Regions from separate parts of the Bacillus sp. T-10(2022) genome, predicted to be linked through region 2. Evidence: predicted binding sites of a transcription regulator. Region 2 holds the regulator's gene; the other holds the start of a gene.
The links. The regulator CtsR, encoded in region 2, represses protease genes until heat stress. The targets are predictions, from matches to a motif close to ATGGTCAATAAAGGTCAAACA.
Positions count from the first base shown of each region.

Region 1: a site for CtsR is predicted at 2,567-2,587, ahead of OSJ91_RS14315 (ATP-dependent Clp protease ATP-binding subunit). Genes of this name have one in related genera too.

Region 1 covers NZ_CP113518.1:2,920,478-2,930,481, reverse strand. The annotation lists gene OSJ91_RS14330 (nucleotidyltransferase family protein) at 1-94, shown strand, start outside; gene OSJ91_RS14325 (metal-dependent hydrolase) at 337-963, shown strand; gene OSJ91_RS14320 (C40 family peptidase) at 1,414-1,857, shown strand; gene OSJ91_RS14315 (ATP-dependent Clp protease ATP-binding subunit) at 2,622-4,751, shown strand; partial or broken gene pulA (type I pullulanase) at 5,135-7,021, shown strand; gene fdhF (formate dehydrogenase subunit alpha) at 7,198-10,004, shown strand, end outside.
Region 2 covers NZ_CP113518.1:100,698-110,701, reverse strand. The annotation lists gene OSJ91_RS00575 (PIN/TRAM domain-containing protein) at 1-948, opposite strand, end outside; gene disA (DNA integrity scanning diadenylate cyclase DisA) at 1,176-2,249, opposite strand; gene radA (DNA repair protein RadA) at 2,252-3,640, opposite strand; gene clpC (ATP-dependent protease ATP-binding subunit ClpC) at 3,839-6,280, opposite strand; gene mcsB (protein-arginine kinase McsB) at 6,411-7,487, opposite strand; gene mcsA (protein-arginine kinase activator protein McsA) at 7,484-8,035, opposite strand; gene OSJ91_RS00545 (CtsR family transcriptional regulator) at 8,057-8,518, opposite strand; rRNA gene rrf (5S ribosomal RNA) at 8,865-8,980, opposite strand; rRNA gene OSJ91_RS00535 (23S ribosomal RNA) at 9,045-10,004, opposite strand, start outside.

The DNA of each region.
Region 1 (10,004 bases), 2.8 Mb from region 2:
GTATGTGGACTTCATTGACTATTCATTTCTAAGTTTTGATTCACCTAAACATTCCATAATTGAGCTTCGTAATTGGTTATATCTCCAAAAATAAATGTTACTGGCTGAATTTAATTTCCCAATACCCAAAAAGGTTGAAAGTATACTTTATATAGAACGAGCTAAGAAACTAAAATAATAAGGTTCTTTATATGGTCTAATTACTGATTTCTATGGCTTTATTTATAAGAACTAGAGAAATTTTCCCCAAAATGTTGTATAGTTAGTATGCAGGGATTCGAACAAACATTCGTTTCTTGGAAGCAGATTACATCTTAGAGGGACAGGAGAGAGACAGTGAACGGTACAGCACACATGGCTATAGGGGCAACAGTTGGATTCTTGACGGCAAACACACTTCAAACAGATCCAACCACCACTTTATTCTTGGTGGGCATCGGGGGAGTTTCAGGGCTGATGCCCGATATGGATATTGATGGGAAGTTAAGTAATAGGATTACCTTTTCACATAAGTTTATCCGAACGATAGCACAAACGATTGGGATATTAATGATCATTTATAGTCTTTTGGAAGGCTCTGATACGGAAAAGTGGATCGGTGTAGGTGCAGGAATCGGAATCATCATTATTTCTTCATTCATTAGGCAAAGGCATATGCTGACCCTGACTGGATTAGCGGTTTTAGGCGGCGGTTTATCTTTGCAGGAAAGCTGGTTGTGGCTGTTAGGCGTCTATATTATCCTGGCATCCTTTACACCACATAGAAGTTATACCCATTCGATTGCCGGTATCGCTTTTTTTGGCATCATTGCCTTTCAATTCGAAGCCTTTATGGGGATTGACGGAATTTTCGCAACTTGTTCATTAGGATACATAAGTCATTTAATTGCAGATTTGAAATGTTTACCTTTTAATAAACGTGGGGTGAAATTATTTCTTCCATTTTTCTCAAAAGAATTTTGAAAGTGGTTTTCTTACCGCTGTTCAGACTGCAGACAAATTGGAGTAGAGACAGTTTGCCTGCAGTTAGTTGATTCCAGAAATTCGCTCCCTTTCAGCCGACCATCAAAGCAAGCGGACGTGGGGTCTCGGCTAGCTGGATTTCGTCGCAAATTTCTTCATTTTAGATCGGGATCCATTCGTATAATCAAATAAAAAACATGAAGGATATTAAAATTCTCGAATCTTCTTTTATCGATAAACTGGACAGTGGTTATCTAACTACTGTTTTTTCTATGAGAAAAAGTAAGTTTTAAGCTAAATGGACACATCATTCGACTTATTTTTATGTTTTATATGGTCATTCTTCCTAAATCTACTAAATGTAACATATTTGTAAAGATCCTGTGATGCGAGTGATATACCTTTTCTAGTATATTAGGTTTAGCAAATCACATCAGGGGGTAAAATAATTTGTTTAAGAAAATTGTCGTCGGATTGTCATTGGCTATTACGCTTGTAACCGCATCCTTTGCTGGGGACCAAGTGGAAGCTGCTTCATATCATACAAAAGCTATTAAAGTGGCTAAAAGTGAATTAGGTACAAAATATAAAATGGGTGGCATTTCTTCTTCAGGTTTTGATTGTTCCGGTTTAGTGAAGTATTCATATCAAAAAGCTGGTAAGAATTTACCAAGAACTGCTGCTGACATATATAAAAAAGGTAAGAAAGTTAAAAGCCTGCAAAAAGGTGACTTAATGTTTTTTGCACCAAATAAAGCGAATAAACCTACACATGTGGCTATATACATAGGAAACAATGAATTCATACACTCTTCATCATCTAAAGGAGTGTCATACGCTAAAACCAATAATACCTATTGGAAGCCAAAGTATATTGGTGCGAAACGTATATAATAGAAGAAAATCATTCTTAATATAAAAAAGCTAAGAGACTTAATGAAGTCTCTTTCAATTTGTAGCCAAAAAGGTTTCGGAAGGTTTCATTCCGAAACCTTTTTGATTTTTTATTGGAATTGAAGCAGCTATAGCGGAAAGGAAAGCATGGCATGGGTTGGACAACGAGGGGACTTTTTAGAAAGTTCGATATCACCTCAAGTATTAATACTACTTAAAAACAAAAAAGACTGTAGGCAAAAGTGTTCTATCTTAAAGTTAAAACAAAGTTGATTGGAACGGGTGTGCGAGACTCCTGCGGGAAAAGCGCGTCAAGGGGAGACCCCACAGGCGCGAAGACGCCGAGGAGGCTCCCCGACCGCCCGCGGAAAGCGAGTACCTGGAGTGGAAATCCAACGTTTAAAAATTGTACAAACCTTAAAGAGACTTAATAAAGTCTTTTTTTGTTTTAAAAAATTAGAGTGGATGAGGTGCATATGGACAATAGAATTGGCGTTTTGTTAATAGTTAAGGTTATGGTGAGTCCTGAAGTGGGTAATCAATACTAACTGAATATACTAAGAGGCATACATAGAATCTTTTTATTTGACTGGAAATGGATAGTTTAATATGCTTAGCAAACCAATTCAAGGTAATTTCTTTTTTTATCAAAAAAATTCCCAGACAAAATTATTGAAAGTCAAAGAAGGTCAATGTATAATAAAGTCAGAAAGTCAAAGAAGGTCAAAGATTTTTAAATTCATTTTTTAAAGGAGGAGTACTACATGCTTTGTGAAAAATGCCATGTAAACCAAGCTAATATTCAAGTTCACCTAAATATGAATGGTCAGGAGCATGATGTGAAACTGTGCTCCACTTGTTATAAAGAAGAGCGAAACAAACTTGGAGCAGCTATGGGCGGAATGGATATAGGGAAATTCCAATTTAACGGATCTCCAAATTCATTCAATCCATTTAATTATAATGGTGTACCAAAACCGGATTCAGCTGAACATGGCGAGGATGGAGGATTGCTTGAGGAGTATGGCCGCAATTTGACCGATGCTGCTAAAGCAGGACTTATTGATCCGGTTATCGGACGAAATGAAGAAATTAAACGCGTCATTGAAGTTCTAAATAGGCGCAATAAAAATAATCCAGTTTTAATCGGTGAACCTGGTGTCGGTAAAACAGCCATTGCTGAAGGTCTTGCTTTAGCGATTGTTGAAGGTTCAGTGCCAGTTAAATTACGTAATAAGCTTGTATATATGCTTGATGTAGCGTCCCTTGTGTCGAATACTGGAATTAGAGGGCAATTCGAAGAACGAATGAAGCAATTGATCAGCGAATTACAGGAAAGAAAAAATGTCATACTATTCATCGATGAAATTCATCAGCTAGTGGGAGCGGGTTCGGCCGAAGGATCAATGGATGCAGGAAATATCTTGAAGCCTGCACTTGCACGCGGCGAACTCCAGCTTGTCGGAGCAACCACTTTATCAGAATATAGGAAAATTGAAAAAGATGGTGCCCTTGAAAGGCGCTTCCAGCCTGTACACGTTAATGAGCCGACAACGGCTGAGGCACTTGTCATCTTACGTGGATTAAAGGATAGTTACGAATCTTATCATGGTGTGACATATAGTGAGGAAGCCCTTAAAGCGGCTGTTGAACTTTCGAACCGCTACATTCAAGACCGTTTCCTGCCTGATAAGGCAATAGACTTAATGGATGAAGCAGGTTCCAAATTGAACTTGACCATCGAAGACGGCCAAGTAGAAAACATGAAAGAGCGTCTGGCTCAAATCTATAAAGAAAAAGAAATGGCCTTAAAAGAAGAAGCATATGAAAAAGCTGCCGTTCTTCGTGATGAAGAAGAAAAACTGGAAAAGTCATTGCAGGCTGGGGAAGCTGCAATTAAGCCAACCGTTACCGTTGAAGACATTCAAAATATCATCGAACAAAAGACTGGTATACCTGTAGGTAAGCTCCAAGAAGATGAGCAAGAAAGAATGGTTCACCTCCAAGCGGAGCTGATGAAAAAAGTAATCGGGCAGGAAGAAGCTGTCAAAAAGGTGTCCAAGGCCGTTCGAAGAAGTCGTGCCGGGTTAAAATCAAAAAAACGTCCTACCGGTTCTTTCCTTTTCGTTGGTCCGACAGGAGTCGGTAAAACCGAATTGGCAAAAACTCTTGCTGAGGAATTATTCGGGGACAAGGAAGCGATGATTCGTCTTGACATGAGTGAATTCATGGAGAAACACAGTGTTTCTAAATTAATCGGTTCTCCTCCTGGATATGTAGGACATGAGGAAGCTGGACAATTGACGGAAAAAGTTCGCCGCAAGCCTTACAGTATCATCTTATTGGATGAAATAGAAAAGGCACATCCGGATGTAATGCATATGTTCCTGCAAATCATGGAAGATGGCCGCTTAACCGACAGTCAAGGCCGGACCGTTACTTTTAAAGATACCGTGATCATCATGACGAGTAATGCTGGAGTCGGTGAGAAACAAAAAGTAATGGGATTCGGTACAAGTTCAGCTGTAGAAGAAGCTTCAATCCTACAATCTTTAGGCAGCTTCTTCAAACCGGAATTCCTGAATCGATTCGATAGCATCATTGAATTCTCGGCATTGAAGAAAGAAGATCTTCTGCAAATCGTTGATATCATGATTCACGAGCTTGACGAAACACTTGCTGCAAATGGTTTATCTTTAGATGTAACTAATGAAGCGAAACAAAGGCTAATTGAACTCGGATATCACCCAACTTTCGGGGCGAGACCGCTACGCCGGGTTCTACAAGAACAGCTCGAAGACGGCATCACTGACTTTATCTTTGAGCAGCCCGAAGTTAAGAACTTCACTGCAATTGTTGAAGATAACTCTGTGAAAATTATTAAAACACCATAAAGAGTACTAGAAATGCCTCCAAGACCGTAAAACTGTTATGGAGGCATTTTTTTATCTTTTTTAGGCTTCGTTTTCATAAAAGGGTAAGGTCCGGCTAAATGACCTACAGCTTTCGATAAAAATATAGATTTCTGAATTTTCGACATAATTTGCCGATCAAATGTTTTGATGGGTAATGCCTGTGGAATCATAACATAAGTGAAGATTCGCTAATGATTATAAAAATTAATAATTCCTGTTCTGAAATGGGAATTTCAATGGAGGAATGACCTATTAAAGATTCACTTTCTTATTTTGAAGAGGAAAATAAAAATAATCGAAAACCTACGGATAATGAAACGGAAAATCAGTTGGAATCCCTGCCGATTGCTAATATTAATCCAGTAAATCCGTCGGAATTGGATGACCTATATTTCTATGAAGGCAAAGATTTAGGAAATTCCTATCTTAAAGATAAAACGGCATTCCGGTTATGGGCGCCACTTGCATCTGAAGCTAAGCTAGTTACTTATAAACATTGGGATGATTCAGATGGAATGGAGATTCCGATGGTTCGTTCGGAAAAAGGTACCTGGACGATTGAGTTGGACGGTGATCAGGATGGATTGATTTATACATATAAAGTGAGAGTGGGAGAAATCTGGAGTGAAGCCGTCGATCCATATGTTCGTGCAGTTACTGTTAATGGTATTAAAGGAGTCGTGATAGATTTAACAGATACGAACCCAAAAAGGTGGACACGGGATAAACCACCTCTCGAAAAAGCTGAGGACATAGTCATTTATGAATTGCATACTCGGGATTTGTCGATTCATCCTGAAAGCGGAATAAATAATAAAGGTAAATTCATAGGAGTAATTGAAGCCGGAACCAAAGGTCCAGAAGGAGCGAAAACGGGTCTTGATCATATTAAAGATCTAGGCGTTACTCATGTTCAGTTTATCCCGATATTCGATTTTGCTACAGTCAATGAAATGAAATTGAATGAACCACAATATAACTGGGGATATGATCCACAGAATTATAACGCTCCCGAGGGATCTTATTCGACTGATCCGTATCAACCAAAAGTCAGGATTCGGGAGTTAAAGGAAATGATTCAAGGAATGCATGATCACGGTTTACGAGTCATCATGGATGTTGTCTATAATCACGTTTATTCTGTGGAGGACTCGAACTTCCATAAACTCGTTCCCACTTACTTTTTTCGCTATTACGCTGACGGCACCCTATCTAATGGAACTGGTGTAGGAAATGACACCGCGTCTGAACGTAAAATGATGCGCAAATTCATTGTTGAATCCGTAACCTATTGGGCGAAGGAATTTAACCTTGATGGTTTCCGTTTCGATTTAATGGGGATTCATGATGTGGAAACGATGAATGAAGTGAAAAAGGCACTGGCAGAAATTGATCCGACCCTCATTGTTTTGGGTGAAGGCTGGGATATGGATACCCCCTTGGCCAAAGAGCTGAAAGCAAATCAAAAGAATGCTTTTAAAATGCCTGGAATCGCTCACTTTAATGATGCGATCCGTGATGGTTTAAAAGGGTTTGTAATGAATGAACATGATAAAGGATTCGTGAATGGCAAACCAGGAATGGAAGATATTATAAAAAAAGGCATTGCTGGTGGTTTGGAATATGATGATGATATCGCGACATATCAAAGACCAGATCAAGTGATCAATTATGTTGAAGCACATGATAATTATACTTTATGGGATAAGCTTCTCATCACTAATCCAGATGCGACAGAAGAAAAACGGAAACAAATGCATAAATTAGCTTCGGCAATTGTCTTACTGTCACAGGGAATTCCAATGATACATGCTGGACAAGAGTTTATGCGCACAAAGGATGGAGATGAAAATAGCTATCAATCTTCTGATTGGATTAACCGATTGGATTGGAAAAGAAGAGCTGATTTCGATCGGGAAGTGGAGTATATGAAAGGACTGATTTCGCTCAGGAAAAATCATTCTGTTTTTAGGTTAAGCACACCCGAAGAAATTGAAGAGCATTTACAATTCATTGATGCTCCGCCAAATGTGGTTGCATTCTCTTTAAAAACAGAAGATTCAACAATTGCAGTGATTCATAATGCAAATTGGGATGCGATAACGATTAATCTTCCCCACGAAGATAATTGGTCCGTTCTAGTGGATGGTCAGCGGGCTGGCCTGGAAGAAATAGAAAGGATTAAAGGGAGTCAGATAACCGTTGCCCCTTTAAGTTCGTTTGTGTTAAAAGCAAATTCTAACCAATGACATAAGGTCGAAGTGAGGGAATACTATGTCTCACTTCGGCTTTGTTCATTTGCTGATATGAAATTGGTTAAAAGGAGTCTTCCATTATTTACTTTCGCAAGTTTGAGAAAAAATGTGCGGGGGTAGAAAATACCAAATGATGAATTTTATCGTTGTGTAAGAGGGGAGCGATTATTTTGCCAGAGAAAGTGCATATAAAAATCAATGGTGCTGAGACCAGTATGGAAGGTAATCAAACAATATTACAAATGCTGACGGATAGCTCCATTGATGTCCCGAATGTTTGTTACCATCCTAGCCTAGGTCCTATCGAAACATGTGATACATGTTTAGTGAGTGTTAATGGTGAACTTGTAAGATCTTGCTCCACCATAATCAGGGATGGTGATGTAATTGATACAGTTGCAGCTGATGTAAAAGAGGCACAGGTCATGGCGATGGACAAGATATTGTATAACCATGAGCTTTATTGTACAGTTTGTGATTATAACAATGGCGGTTGTGAAATACACAATACGGTTAAGGAAATGAAGGTAAATCATCAAAGTGTTCCTTTTGATCAAAAACCATATGAAGTGGATCGGTCAAATCCATTCTATCGATATGATCCGGATCAATGCATTCTTTGCGGCCGTTGTGTTGAAGCATGTCAAGATGTACAGGTCACTGAAACATTGACCATTGATTGGGAAGCAAAACGCCCGCGTGTCATTTGGGATGATAATGTTCCGATCAATGAATCTTCATGCGTGTCATGTGGACATTGTTCTACTGTATGTCCGTGTAATGCAATGATGGAAAAAGGAATGGAAGGGGAAGCCGGATTTTTAACCGGCATTGCCAAACAAACACTTAGACCTATGATAGAAATTACAAAAAATGTTGAAACGGGTTATGGTTCGATTTTAGCGATTTCAGATATGGAATCCGCCATGAGGGATGCAAGGATCAAGAAGACAAAAACGGTTTGTACATACTGTGGGGTAGGATGCAGCTTTGACGTTTGGACCAAAGATCGTAAAATCCTTAAGATCGAACCGCAAGTGGAGGCACCTGCAAATGGAATTTCGACTTGTGTAAAAGGGAAATTCGGATGGGATTTCGTGAATAGTAAAGAAAGACTCACAAAACCTTTAATTAGGGAAGGGGATACGTTCAGGGAAGCTGAATGGGAAGAAGCCCTTGAATTGATTTCCCGTAAATTCACTGAAATCAAAGATTCTCACGGTCCGGATTCGATGGCTTTCATAACTTCTTCCAAGTGCACTAATGAAGAGTCCTATTTAATGCAAAAGCTGGCTAGGGGAATCATCGGCACCAATAATGTGGATAACTGTTCCCGGTATTGTCAGACACCGGCTACTTTAGGACTATTCAGAACGGTTGGATATGGCGGAGATACAGGGGGCATAAAGGATATCGAAAAGTCCGAACTTGTATTGATCATAGGCTCCAATACATCCGAATCACACCCCGTGTTGGCTACAAGAATCAAACGTTCCCATAAACTGGGTAAACAGAAGCTGATAGTGGCGGACATCAGAAAGCATGAAATGGCTGAACGTTCCGACCTCTTCATCCAGCCTGCACCGGGATCGGATATCATATGGCTGTCGGCCGTGACTAAATATATCGTCGACAAAGGTTGGACAGATACAGACTTCATCAAAAATCGTGTAAATGGAATGGAAGAATACATCAAGACTTTGGAACCTTACACATTGGAATATGCTGAAAAAGTAACAGGCGTAGCTAAGGAAGATTTAATTACGTTGGCAAAGGCCATTCATGAAGCGGAAAGCGTTGCATCGCTTTGGGCCATGGGCGTTACCCAGCATGGAGGAGGAAGCGATACAAGTACTGCAATTTCCAATTTATTGCTCATAACAGGCAACTATGGTAAACCCGGAACAGGTACTTACCCTTTACGCGGCCATAATAATGTTCAAGGAGCCAGCGATTTTGGCAGTATGCCGGATCGCCTGCCAGGTTATGAAAAAGTAACGGATAAAAATGTCCGCGTGAAATATGAAAACATCTGGGGAGCAAAAATACCAGAAAACCCTGGCCTGAATAATCATGAAATGGTCGAAGGGATACATGCAGGTACCATCAAAGCAATGTACTTAAAAGGTGAAGATATGGGTCTGGTCGATTCGAATATCAATCATGTCCATAAAGCATTTGAAAAACTGGCCTTCTTTGTGGTACAAGATATCTTCTTATCAAGAACGGCTGAATTCGCGGATGTCGTCCTTCCCGCAAGCCCAAGCTTTGAAAAAGAAGGTACTTTCACGAATACGGAACGCCGTATTCAACGTCTTTATCAAGTCTTTGAACCGCTTGGCGACTCAAAGCCTGATTGGCAAATCATAAAGAATGTCGCTAATTCGTTAGGAGCCGGCTGGAATTATGAGCATCCAAGTGAAATTATGGAAGAAGCAGCCAAACTATCACCATTATATGCAGGAGTAACGTATGAACGCTTGGAGGGTTATAACAGTCTTCAATGGCCAGTGACTCCAGATGGTAAAGATACGCCACTGTTATTCACGGAAGCTTTTCCTTTCCCTGATGGAAAAGCAAGGTTATTTCCAGTCGAATGGACCAAACCGATTGACTTTGGGGATGAGTTTGATATCCATGTGAATAATGGCCGTTTATTGGAACACTTCCATGAAGGAAACATGACTTATAAATCAAAAGGCATTACTTCCAAAACGCCAAAAGTCTTCCTTGAGGTATCCCGGGAATTGGCAAAAGATAGAGGGCTTGAGGATGGCACTCTTGTTCGGCTTACTTCACCATATGGAAATGCAAAAGTGCAATGCCTGATTACGGATCGTGTAAAAGGTAAAGAAGTTTATCTGCCGATGAACGATTCAGGTGATGGGGCAATCAACCAATTGACAAGCAGCCATTCAGATAAAGATACTGATACTCCTGCTTATAAGGAAGTTCAAGCAAAAATGGAAGTGCTCAG
Region 2 (10,004 bases):
GATGCCTTGGTTCTGCTCTTTCCCGTCCTTGATGACTTGAACATTCATCTCTTCCCCAGGAAGTACAACAGGTTTTACAGCATTGGCCAGGTCATTGATATTAAGGACCGCCACATTTTGAAACTCGCATACTTTGTTTAAATTGAAATCATTGGTAACGACCATTCCGCCCGATATTTTGGCAAGCTTCACTAGTTTACTGTCCACTTCCTGAATGTCTTCAAAATCCCCCTCGTACATCTCCACTTTAATCGGTAGGTCTTTTTGAATTCGATTCAAGATATCCAAACCGCGTCTTCCGCGATTCCTTTTCAATGCATCAGATGAATCGGCAATGTGCTGCAGTTCGTTTAATACGAATTGAGGAATGACTATGGTACCCTCCAGAAAGCCCGTCTGACAGATATCCGCAATTCTACCATCAATGATGACGCTAGTATCGAGAATCTTCAGCCGCTTGCTATACCCCTCTTCATCCTCTTCGCTCGCTTCACCATCAGTATTCTTTTTCTTATTGCTTTTCATGAATAAACTCAATAGCTCATCACGTTTTTTAAAGCCCACCTGAAAACCAAGATAACCAAATAAAAGCGTAAGGATGATAGGTACCACTGTATTTAAAATAGGAACCTTGATGGCACTGAAGGCGGAGCCAACCAAGAACGCCGCAAGCAGTCCAACTAAAAGGCCGACGCTGCCAAAGATTATATCCGTAATCGGTATCTTAACAAGCTGTTCCTCCAGCCACTTCATAAAATAGATCACATGATCTACTGCCCAAAAAGTTATAAGATAAAAGATAATGGCACCCAACAGTACACTTACATAAGGATTGTTTAATAAAGCAATATCGTCTGCATGTAAAACAATTAATAATTCAGGAATTAGTAACATACCAAGTGTTCCGCCGACTATTAAGAAGCATGCTTGTATAATGCGTTTTAACATCCCTTTCACCTCCCTCTACTCATTATTGACCAATAAAATAAAATGAAACCTTCGAAAATTCGTTTTCATTATATACGTTAAATTCACTTAAGGAATTAGTGGATTTACAAATACGACTTCTTCTCTTTTTCGTAATATTAGCCTAGCACCCTGAGTTTTGAGTGTCAAAAATAAACACCAATCAATTTCAAGCTGGTTCAGGTGAATGTTAAAAGGCCAACTGCTCCTTACATCCTTCTATTTGTGACCAGCTGATTTTTTAAAATGCGGAGTCCTTCTTTGATTTTATTGGCGCGGACTTCGCCTATACCCTCCACATCGTCAAGGTTTTCAACCGTTGCTTTATTGACTTCACTAAAGCTTCCGAACTGTTTCACTAAATTTTCGATGATCAAACCCGGCAGGCGTGGGATTTTATGAAGAATACGGTAACCACGGGGATGTACTGACTCATCAAGATGTATGTATCCATGATAGCCCAGCACCTTTAGAAGAATGCTTTCATCCAGTTTTTCCTGCATGGCCAACTCTTGAAGCCTAAAAATGATTTCCTCGGGATTTTCATCATTACTGGAGGTATAATCCTTGATAAGCCATTTTCCTTCCGTTTCAATATCTGCCAGGATTTCATTCATTTGCAAACGGATCAATCTTCCTTCCGTACCAAGCTCATTAAGGTACGTTAGTAGCTCGGCCTTGATTCTGAGCACCATTACATAACGGTGAAATACCTGCAAAAGGTCGGCATAGGTCACGATTTCCTCAAACTCGAGCGCTCCTAAAACCGATATGCTCTGCTGCAGGACCACCTTGTATTTTTCCAGGGTCTGGATGGCCAAATTAGCCTTGGCGAGTATGACACCTATATCTTTAAGGGCATACCGGAAATTGCCCTGATATAAAGTGATGACATTCCGGCGTTGTGAGATTGCGACGACCAACGACTTGGTCTCCCTTGCCACACGTTCCGCTGTCCTATGCCGCATTCCCGTTTCAGTGGAAGGTGTGCTATTATCCGGCACTAATTGGGCATTTGCAAAAATGATCTTATCGGCCGTTTCATTTAAAATGATGGCCCCGTCCATCTTCGCCAACTCATATAATGTGCTGGGGGTACAGTTGCAGTTGATTTCGAAGCCGCCATCCACGATCGTTCGCACCTTCTCGTTATATCCGACAACTATCAAACCACCTGTATTTGCCCTCAGGACATTTTCAATGCCCTCCCGAAGCGGGGTACCCGGTGCTACAATTTGCAGAATTTCCAATTTTGTTTTCTCATACCCTTTTTTATCTGTCATACTTAACCCCCTAACGTTTGTTTAAGAGCCTCCGAAACCGATGAAACACCAACGATCTTAATACCTTTCGGGGCGGTCCATCCCCCTATATTATTAGCCGGTATGATAACCCGCTCAAACCCTAACTTCGCTGCTTCCTGCACCCTTTGTTCTATCCGTGACACCCTTCTGACTTCCCCAGTCAGCCCCACTTCACCAATGATGCAATCGGCAGGGTTTGTTGGTTTATCACGGAAGCTTGATGCAATGCTTATTGCAACAGCGAGGTCAATTGCCGGTTCATCAAGCTTGACCCCACCAGCAACCTTTAAATACGCATCCTGGTTTTGGAGCAGCAAGCCCACTCTCTTTTCCAGAACAGCCATTAAAAGCGAAACTCGATTGTGGTCAATTCCCGTGGCCATTCGCCTTGGGTTTCCAAAACTCGTAGGTGAAATCAATGCTTGAATTTCGACAAGCACCGGCCTTGTGCCCTCCATGGATGCGACGACCGTGGAACCCGAAGCTCCTTGCGACCGTTCTTCAAGGAAAATTTCCGATGGATTCGCAACCTCTTCCAATCCATGTTCTTTCATTTCAAAAATACCCATCTCATTCGTCGAACCAAAGCGATTTTTGACCGCGCGTATAATTCGATATGTATGGTGTCTTTCTCCTTCAAAATATAAAACGGTGTCAACCATGTGCTCAAGCAGTCGCGGCCCTGCAATGGCCCCTTCCTTTGTAACGTGACCGACGATAAAAATCGCGATCCCGTTCGTTTTAGCTATGCGCATGAGTGAGGCTGTGCATTCCCTCACTTGTGAAACGCTTCCCGGGGCAGATGTAACCTCCGAATGATATACCGTTTGAATGGAGTCAATAATGACCAAATCCGGTTTTACCTCTGTAATGGCCTGTTGGATATAGTCCATATCGGTTTCAGCATAAACGAATAGATGTTCCGACATGGTCCCAAGCCGGTCCGCTCTCAATTTGGTCTGCTTGACTGATTCTTCACCTGATATATATAGCACTTTTTTCTGTTTATGCGCCAATTGGGATGATACCTGTAAAAGCAGGGTGGACTTACCGATACCCGGGTCCCCTCCGATCAATACAAGTGACCCCTGTACGATCCCGCCCCCAAGAGCACGATTCAATTCCATTAAATCCGTCTTAATCCGTGGTTCTTTTTCTGATTGAATGGTCGTTATGGGTGCTGCCTTCTCCCGTTCCCCGGAACCTCTAACCTCCGAATGGGTAAAAGCGCCCTTTCTAGCAGGTTTAACAATTTCGGTTTCCTCGACCATTTTGTTCCATTCACCGCAGCCTGGGCATTTCCCCATCCATTTCGCGGACTCATATCCACAAGACTGACACATAAATTTTGTTTTCTTTTTTACAGCCATAAATTACTCCTCTTCCTTTGGAAAAAATATCTATATTAAGGATATTATATCTCTGTTTTATTTAAACCTTCTTAAGGCTAAGTTTTTTTAAAAAAATATTCACTTTGCTTGTCCCGTTTATACTCATATCTACCTATAGATAAAAAACAGAGGTACACTGCAAAAGAATCTGCGTGTACCTCGAAGTTTAGGATCAGGTTATTCACTTACATTAACAGGCTCGCCTTGCCGGATTGCAAACTCATTATTAACGACATCCATTACGACCGTTTGCCCTTTTTTCACGTTGCCCTTAAGCAACTCTTCGGATAGATAATCTTCTACATGCTTCTGAAGCGCCCTACGGATTGGCCTTGCCCCATATTCCGGATCAAAACCTTCCGTAGCAATTTTTTCTCTAGCCGCATCTGTCAGCTCCAAGTATATCTCCTGTTCTTTCAAACGGGTAGTAAGCTGATTTGACATTAATGTAACGATTTGTTTCAAATGATCCTTCTCTAATGAGTGGAACACGATGGTTTCATCAATACGATTCAGGAATTCCGGACGGAATGCACGTTTGAGTTCTTCCATCACTTTCCCTTTCATATTTTTATAGTCCTGGCCAGTATCCTGGATGTTAAAGCCGACATACTTATCGGTTTTCAAGGCCGACGCACCTACATTCGATGTCATGATCAGAATGGTATTCCTGAAATCGACAGTACGCCCCTTGGAATCTGTCAGTCTTCCGTCTTCCAATACTTGAAGAAGGATATTGAAGACATCCGGATGCGCCTTTTCTATTTCATCAAGCAGAACGACGGAGTATGGTTTCCTCCGCACTTTTTCCGTTAACTGACCGCCTTCTTCGTATCCAACATATCCTGGAGGGGATCCAACAAGACGTGAAGTCGAATGTTTCTCCATATATTCAGACATATCGATGCGAATCATGGCATCTTCATCACCAAATATGGATTCAGCCAAAGCACGGGCAAGCTCGGTTTTACCGACCCCTGTAGGTCCCAAGAAGATGAATGAACCAATTGGACGTTTAGGATCTTTCAAACCTGCCCTGGCACGTCGTACTGCTTTAGAAACCGCAATGACGGCCTCTTCCTGCCCAATTACACGATCATGGAGGATTGACTCCATATTAAGCAGTTTATCTGACTCTGTTTGCGCCAATTTAGTGACTGGCACTCCCGTCCAGCTGGATACGACATGTGCAATGTCATCCACAGTGACTTCACTGTTCTCCTGCCCTTGTTTTTCTTTCCAAGTTTTTTTCGTTTCTTCCAATTGTTCTCTTAAGCGTTGTTCCGTATCGCGAAGCGAAGCAGCTTTTTCAAATTCCTGACTCTGAACGGAAGCATCCTTTTCCTTGCGAACATCATCTAGCTTCACTTCAAGTTCCTTTAAGTTAGGTGGCGTTGTGTATGAGCGCAGTCTAACCTTGGAGCCAGCTTCATCAATCAAGTCAATTGCTTTATCCGGTAAAAAGCGATCGGAAATATAACGGTCGGATAATTTGACTGCGGCATCAATCGCTTCGTCAGTAATCGATACGCGGTGATGTGCCTCATAACGGTCACGCAGCCCCTTGAGAATTTGGATGGATTCCAAAATAGTCGGCTCATCGACTTGGATTGGCTGGAAGCGACGTTCAAGCGCAGCATCCTTTTCAATATACTTACGGTATTCATCCAATGTTGTAGCACCGATACATTGTAATTCACCACGGGCCAATGATGGTTTTAGGATATTGGAGGCATCAATGGCACCTTCTGCACCACCTGCACCAATCAATGTATGCAATTCATCGATGAATAGGATGATATTACCCGCCTGACGTATTTCATCCATGACTTTCTTCAACCGGTCCTCAAATTCACCACGGTATTTAGTACCAGCCACAACAGTACCCATATCAAGTGTCATTACGCGTTTATCGCGTAAAATTTCAGGTACCTCATTATTGATGATCTGTTGGGCAAGCCCTTCAGCAATGGCTGTTTTACCTACCCCAGGTTCACCGATCAATACTGGGTTATTTTTTGTACGACGGCTTAATACCTCAATGACACGCTGTATTTCCTTACTTCTTCCGATAACGGGATCCAGGCTTCCCTCCCTGGCAATCGCCGTTAAATCACGGGCTAAGCCATCCAGTGTCGGTGTGCTCGCATTTGAAGCGGCAGAACCTTGATGACCACCTGATTCATTGCTGCCCAAAAGCTGTAATACTTGTTGCCTGGCTTTATTTAAACTTACACCGAGATTATTCAATACGCGGGCAGCTACACCTTCCCCTTCTCGTATAAGACCTAGAAGAACATGCTCTGTCCCAACATATGAGTGACCTAATTTTCTTGCCTCATCCATGGAAAGTTCAATGACTTTCTTGGCTCTCGGGGTATAATGTATCGTTTGAGCCGTATCCTGTCCACGGCCAATTAAATTTTCCACTTCTTTCTGAATCTTTTCCGGACCCAATCCAAGAGCATATAACGCTTTGGCTGCAATACCATCACCTTCTCGGACAAGACCCAGTAAAATATGTTCCGTGCCAATATTATTATGACCTAAACGGATTGCCTCTTCTTGGGCTAATGCTAATACTTTCTGGGCTCTTTCAGTAAAACGACCAAACATCATAGGGAATTCCTCCTTAAGAATTTTCGTTTTGAATAAAGTTGCTGGCAATTCTCTAAGTAATGGCAGAAGCTTATTCTTGCTCCATATCTATTACATGAAATTTGATACTCCCTAAAGAGGTCAATGACCTCTAAGTGGAGGAAGATTCCGTGAAATTCAAGCGTTCCCGGATGAGTGCTGCTCTACGAATATCCCTTTCATGGGTTCTTAAAGGGCCGCCTGCGTACTTTTGTAAAAATCCCGACTGCGTCAAAATCATCAACTCATTTAAAATGCTTTTGGAAATATTTTTTATATACCCAAGATCTATCCCTAACCTAACGTCGGAGATACAGGTAGCTGCCTCCTTGGTCTCGATGATTCGAGCATTGGACAAAATTCCATATGAGCGGAAAATTCTATCTTCTAATTGTATGTGGGAAGTCCTCGCTAATGCATCCCTCGCTGACCGTTCCTGGGCTATGATTTGTTGCACTACACTTGTTAGGTCTTCAACGATATCCCTTTCCGACTTTCCAAGAGTAATTTGATTTGAGATTTGAAAAATATTCCCTAAAGCTTGACTGCCCTCTCCATAAATCCCTCGAACCACCAACCCCAATTGGTTGATAGCCGGTATGATATTATTCATCTGCTGTGTAAGGACCAGGCCGGGAAGATGCATCATGACTGAAGCCCTTAATCCTGTTCCCACATTAGTCGGACAACTAGTTAGGTATCCTCTTTCTTCATCATATGCATAGTCTATGGATTCTTCAATCCAATCGTCAAGAACATTTGCAATCTTTAAGGTTTCCTTCAGCTGCAATCCCGACATTAAACATTGAATACGGAGATGATCCTCTTCATTTATCATGATGCTTATTTCTTCATTTTCCGAAAGGAGACATGCGCTTTTCGCTGAATCTTCGACTAAATGAGGACTGATTAAATGTTTTTCAACGAGAACGCGCTTTTCCAGTGGCTGCAATTGGTCAATCTCTAAAAGTTCCAGTTTCCCAATCTCTGGAGTCACTTCCTCTTCACTTCTTTTTTTGACCAATTCAATTATTTTTTTAGCTTCTTCGTTAGAAAAGGAGGTTGGGAAGGTAAAGTCTTTGAAATTCCTGGCCAGCCGAATCCGCGAACTCAATACAATATCGATTTCCGGCCCTTCGGCACTCATCCAGGAACTCAAAGCGTTTTCTACAAACTTTTCCAAGCTCATAATTCCTCGCCTCCCTCTTGGGCTTCATACCTTTTTTCAAGGGAACGTACCTTATCTCTTACCTCTGCCGCTTTCTCGAATTCCTCTTGATCAATGTGGGCCTTTAAAACTTCTTTCAAATCTGAAATTTGCTTTCGAAGATAGATGGTGCCACCGATCCTTTTTGGAATTTTCCCTATATGTGCTGTATTTCCGCTATGAACTCTCTTTAAAATGGGATTTAACTGTTCATTGAACGTTTTATAACATTCGGCACAGCCAAACTTGCCAATATGGACAAATTCTTTATAAGATCGATGACAATGCGGACAACGCCTCTCTTCCGTTTTAGGAAATGCATTTGCCTTCGTCTGTTGAATATTCGACTCCATATTCAACAATCCTGCTAATAAATTATTTATTGAAAAACCAGGTCCGCCTGCATCCATGAATATTTCGCCTTTTTCCTGAGCACATTTCTCACAAATCATGACTTCAGTCTTTTTTCCATTGATGATTTTGGTGAAGTGCAGGGTAGCAGGCCTTTGATGACATTCTTGGCAAATCAACGTTCATCACCTCTGCCAGTTTCATTTATATTTTAAAGTCGTAAGCATCGCAGTTAAAATTCTAGCCCTAAGTTCATCGCGGTCAGGTAGGTCGATATAAATCACCGATCTATCTATGACGCTCATCATTATCTTTGCTTCTCTTTCATTAATGACGTCTTCATTCATCAGCCGTGAAATTACTCCTTCAGCCATCGATTGAGTTACCCTGGAACCAATAAGCGATAATAATTGGTTGATAAGTTGCACGGAATCCTGTGATTCCACCTTCATGATGCGTATATAACCGCCGCCCCCACGCTTACTCTCTACAACATAACCTCTCTCGATGGTAAACCTGGTATTGATTACGTAATTGATTTGAGAAGGAACACACTGAAATTTATCTGCTATTTCACTTCTTTTAATCTCCAAGATATCTTTTTGACTTATTTCAAGTACTTGCTTCAAATAAGTTTCGATAACATCAGATATGTTTCTCACTCAGCCTCCTCCATTCTGACTTTGACTATATTTGACTATTATTATACAAGGAAAAATGCATTTTGCAACTTAAACGCACTTTCTTTCTGTAATATCCATTTTCTCCAAATTATATGTAGTTACATACCCCATTGAACATTAAAGTTGAAATATCTTACATTAATACCCTAAAAAGATAAATGCAAAACCTGCTATTTTTTCCTTCTCCTTAAGGTTTCACAACTTAAATTCTGCCCAATTCTCAGCTCACCAAAAATAAGGCCAGCCCATGCTGTCCCTGAAATAAAAAACTTTTTTAATTACGAACATCAAAAAAGACCAGCTGGATGGCTGATCTTAATAAATGGCTTGGCGGCGTCCTACTCTCACAGGGGGAAACCCCCAACTACCATCGGCGCTGAAGAGCTTAACTGCCGTGTTCGGAATGGGAACGGGTGTGACCTCTTCGCTATCGCCACCAAACATAAAAGGAACGTTGTTCCTTCAAAACTAGATAATAAGAAGGTATTTCATTTTTTAAAAAGCGTTGGTTAAGTCCTCGATCTATTAGTATCAGTCAGCTCCACATGTCACCATGCTTCCACCTCTGACCTATCAACCTGATCATCTTTCAGGGATCTTACTAGCTTGCGCCATGGGAAATCTCATCTTGAGGGGGGCTTCATGCTTAGATGCTTTCAGCACTTATCCCGTCCGCACGTAGCTACCCAGCTATGCCTTTGGCAAGACAACTGGTACACCAGCGGTGCGTCCATCCCGGTCCTCTCGTACTAAGGACAGCTCCTCTCAAATTTCCTGCGCCCGCGACGGATAGGGACCGAACTGTCTCACGACGTTCTGAACCCAGCTCGCGTACCGCTTTAATGGGCGAACAGCCCAACCCTTGGGACCGACTACAGCCCCAGGATGCGATGAGCCGACATCGAGGTGCCAAACCTCCCCGTCGATGTGGACTCTTGGGGGAGATAAGCCTGTTATCCCCGGGGTAGCTTTTATCCGTTGAGCGATGGCCCTTCCATGCGGAACCACCGGATCACTAAGCCCGACTTTCGTCCCTGCTCGACTTGTAGGTCTCGCAGTCAAGCTCCCTTGTGCCTTTACACTCTACGAATGATTTCCAACCATTCTGAGGGAACCTTTGGGCGCCTCCGTTACTCTTTAGGAGGCGACCGCCCCAGTCAAACTGCCCACCTGACACTGTCTCCCACCCCGATAAGGGGCGCGGGTTAGAATTTCAATACAGCCAGGGTAGTATCCCACCAACGCCTCCACCGAAGCTGGCGCTCCGGCTTCTCAGGCTCCTACCTATCCTGTACAAGCTGTACCAAAATTCAATATCAGGCTGCAGTAAAGCTCCACGGGGTCTTTCCGTCCTGTCGCGGGTAACCTGCATCTTCACAGGTACTATAATTTCACCGAGTCTCTCGTTGAGACAGTGCCCAGATCGTTACACCTTTCGTGCGGGTCGGAACTTACCCGACAAGGA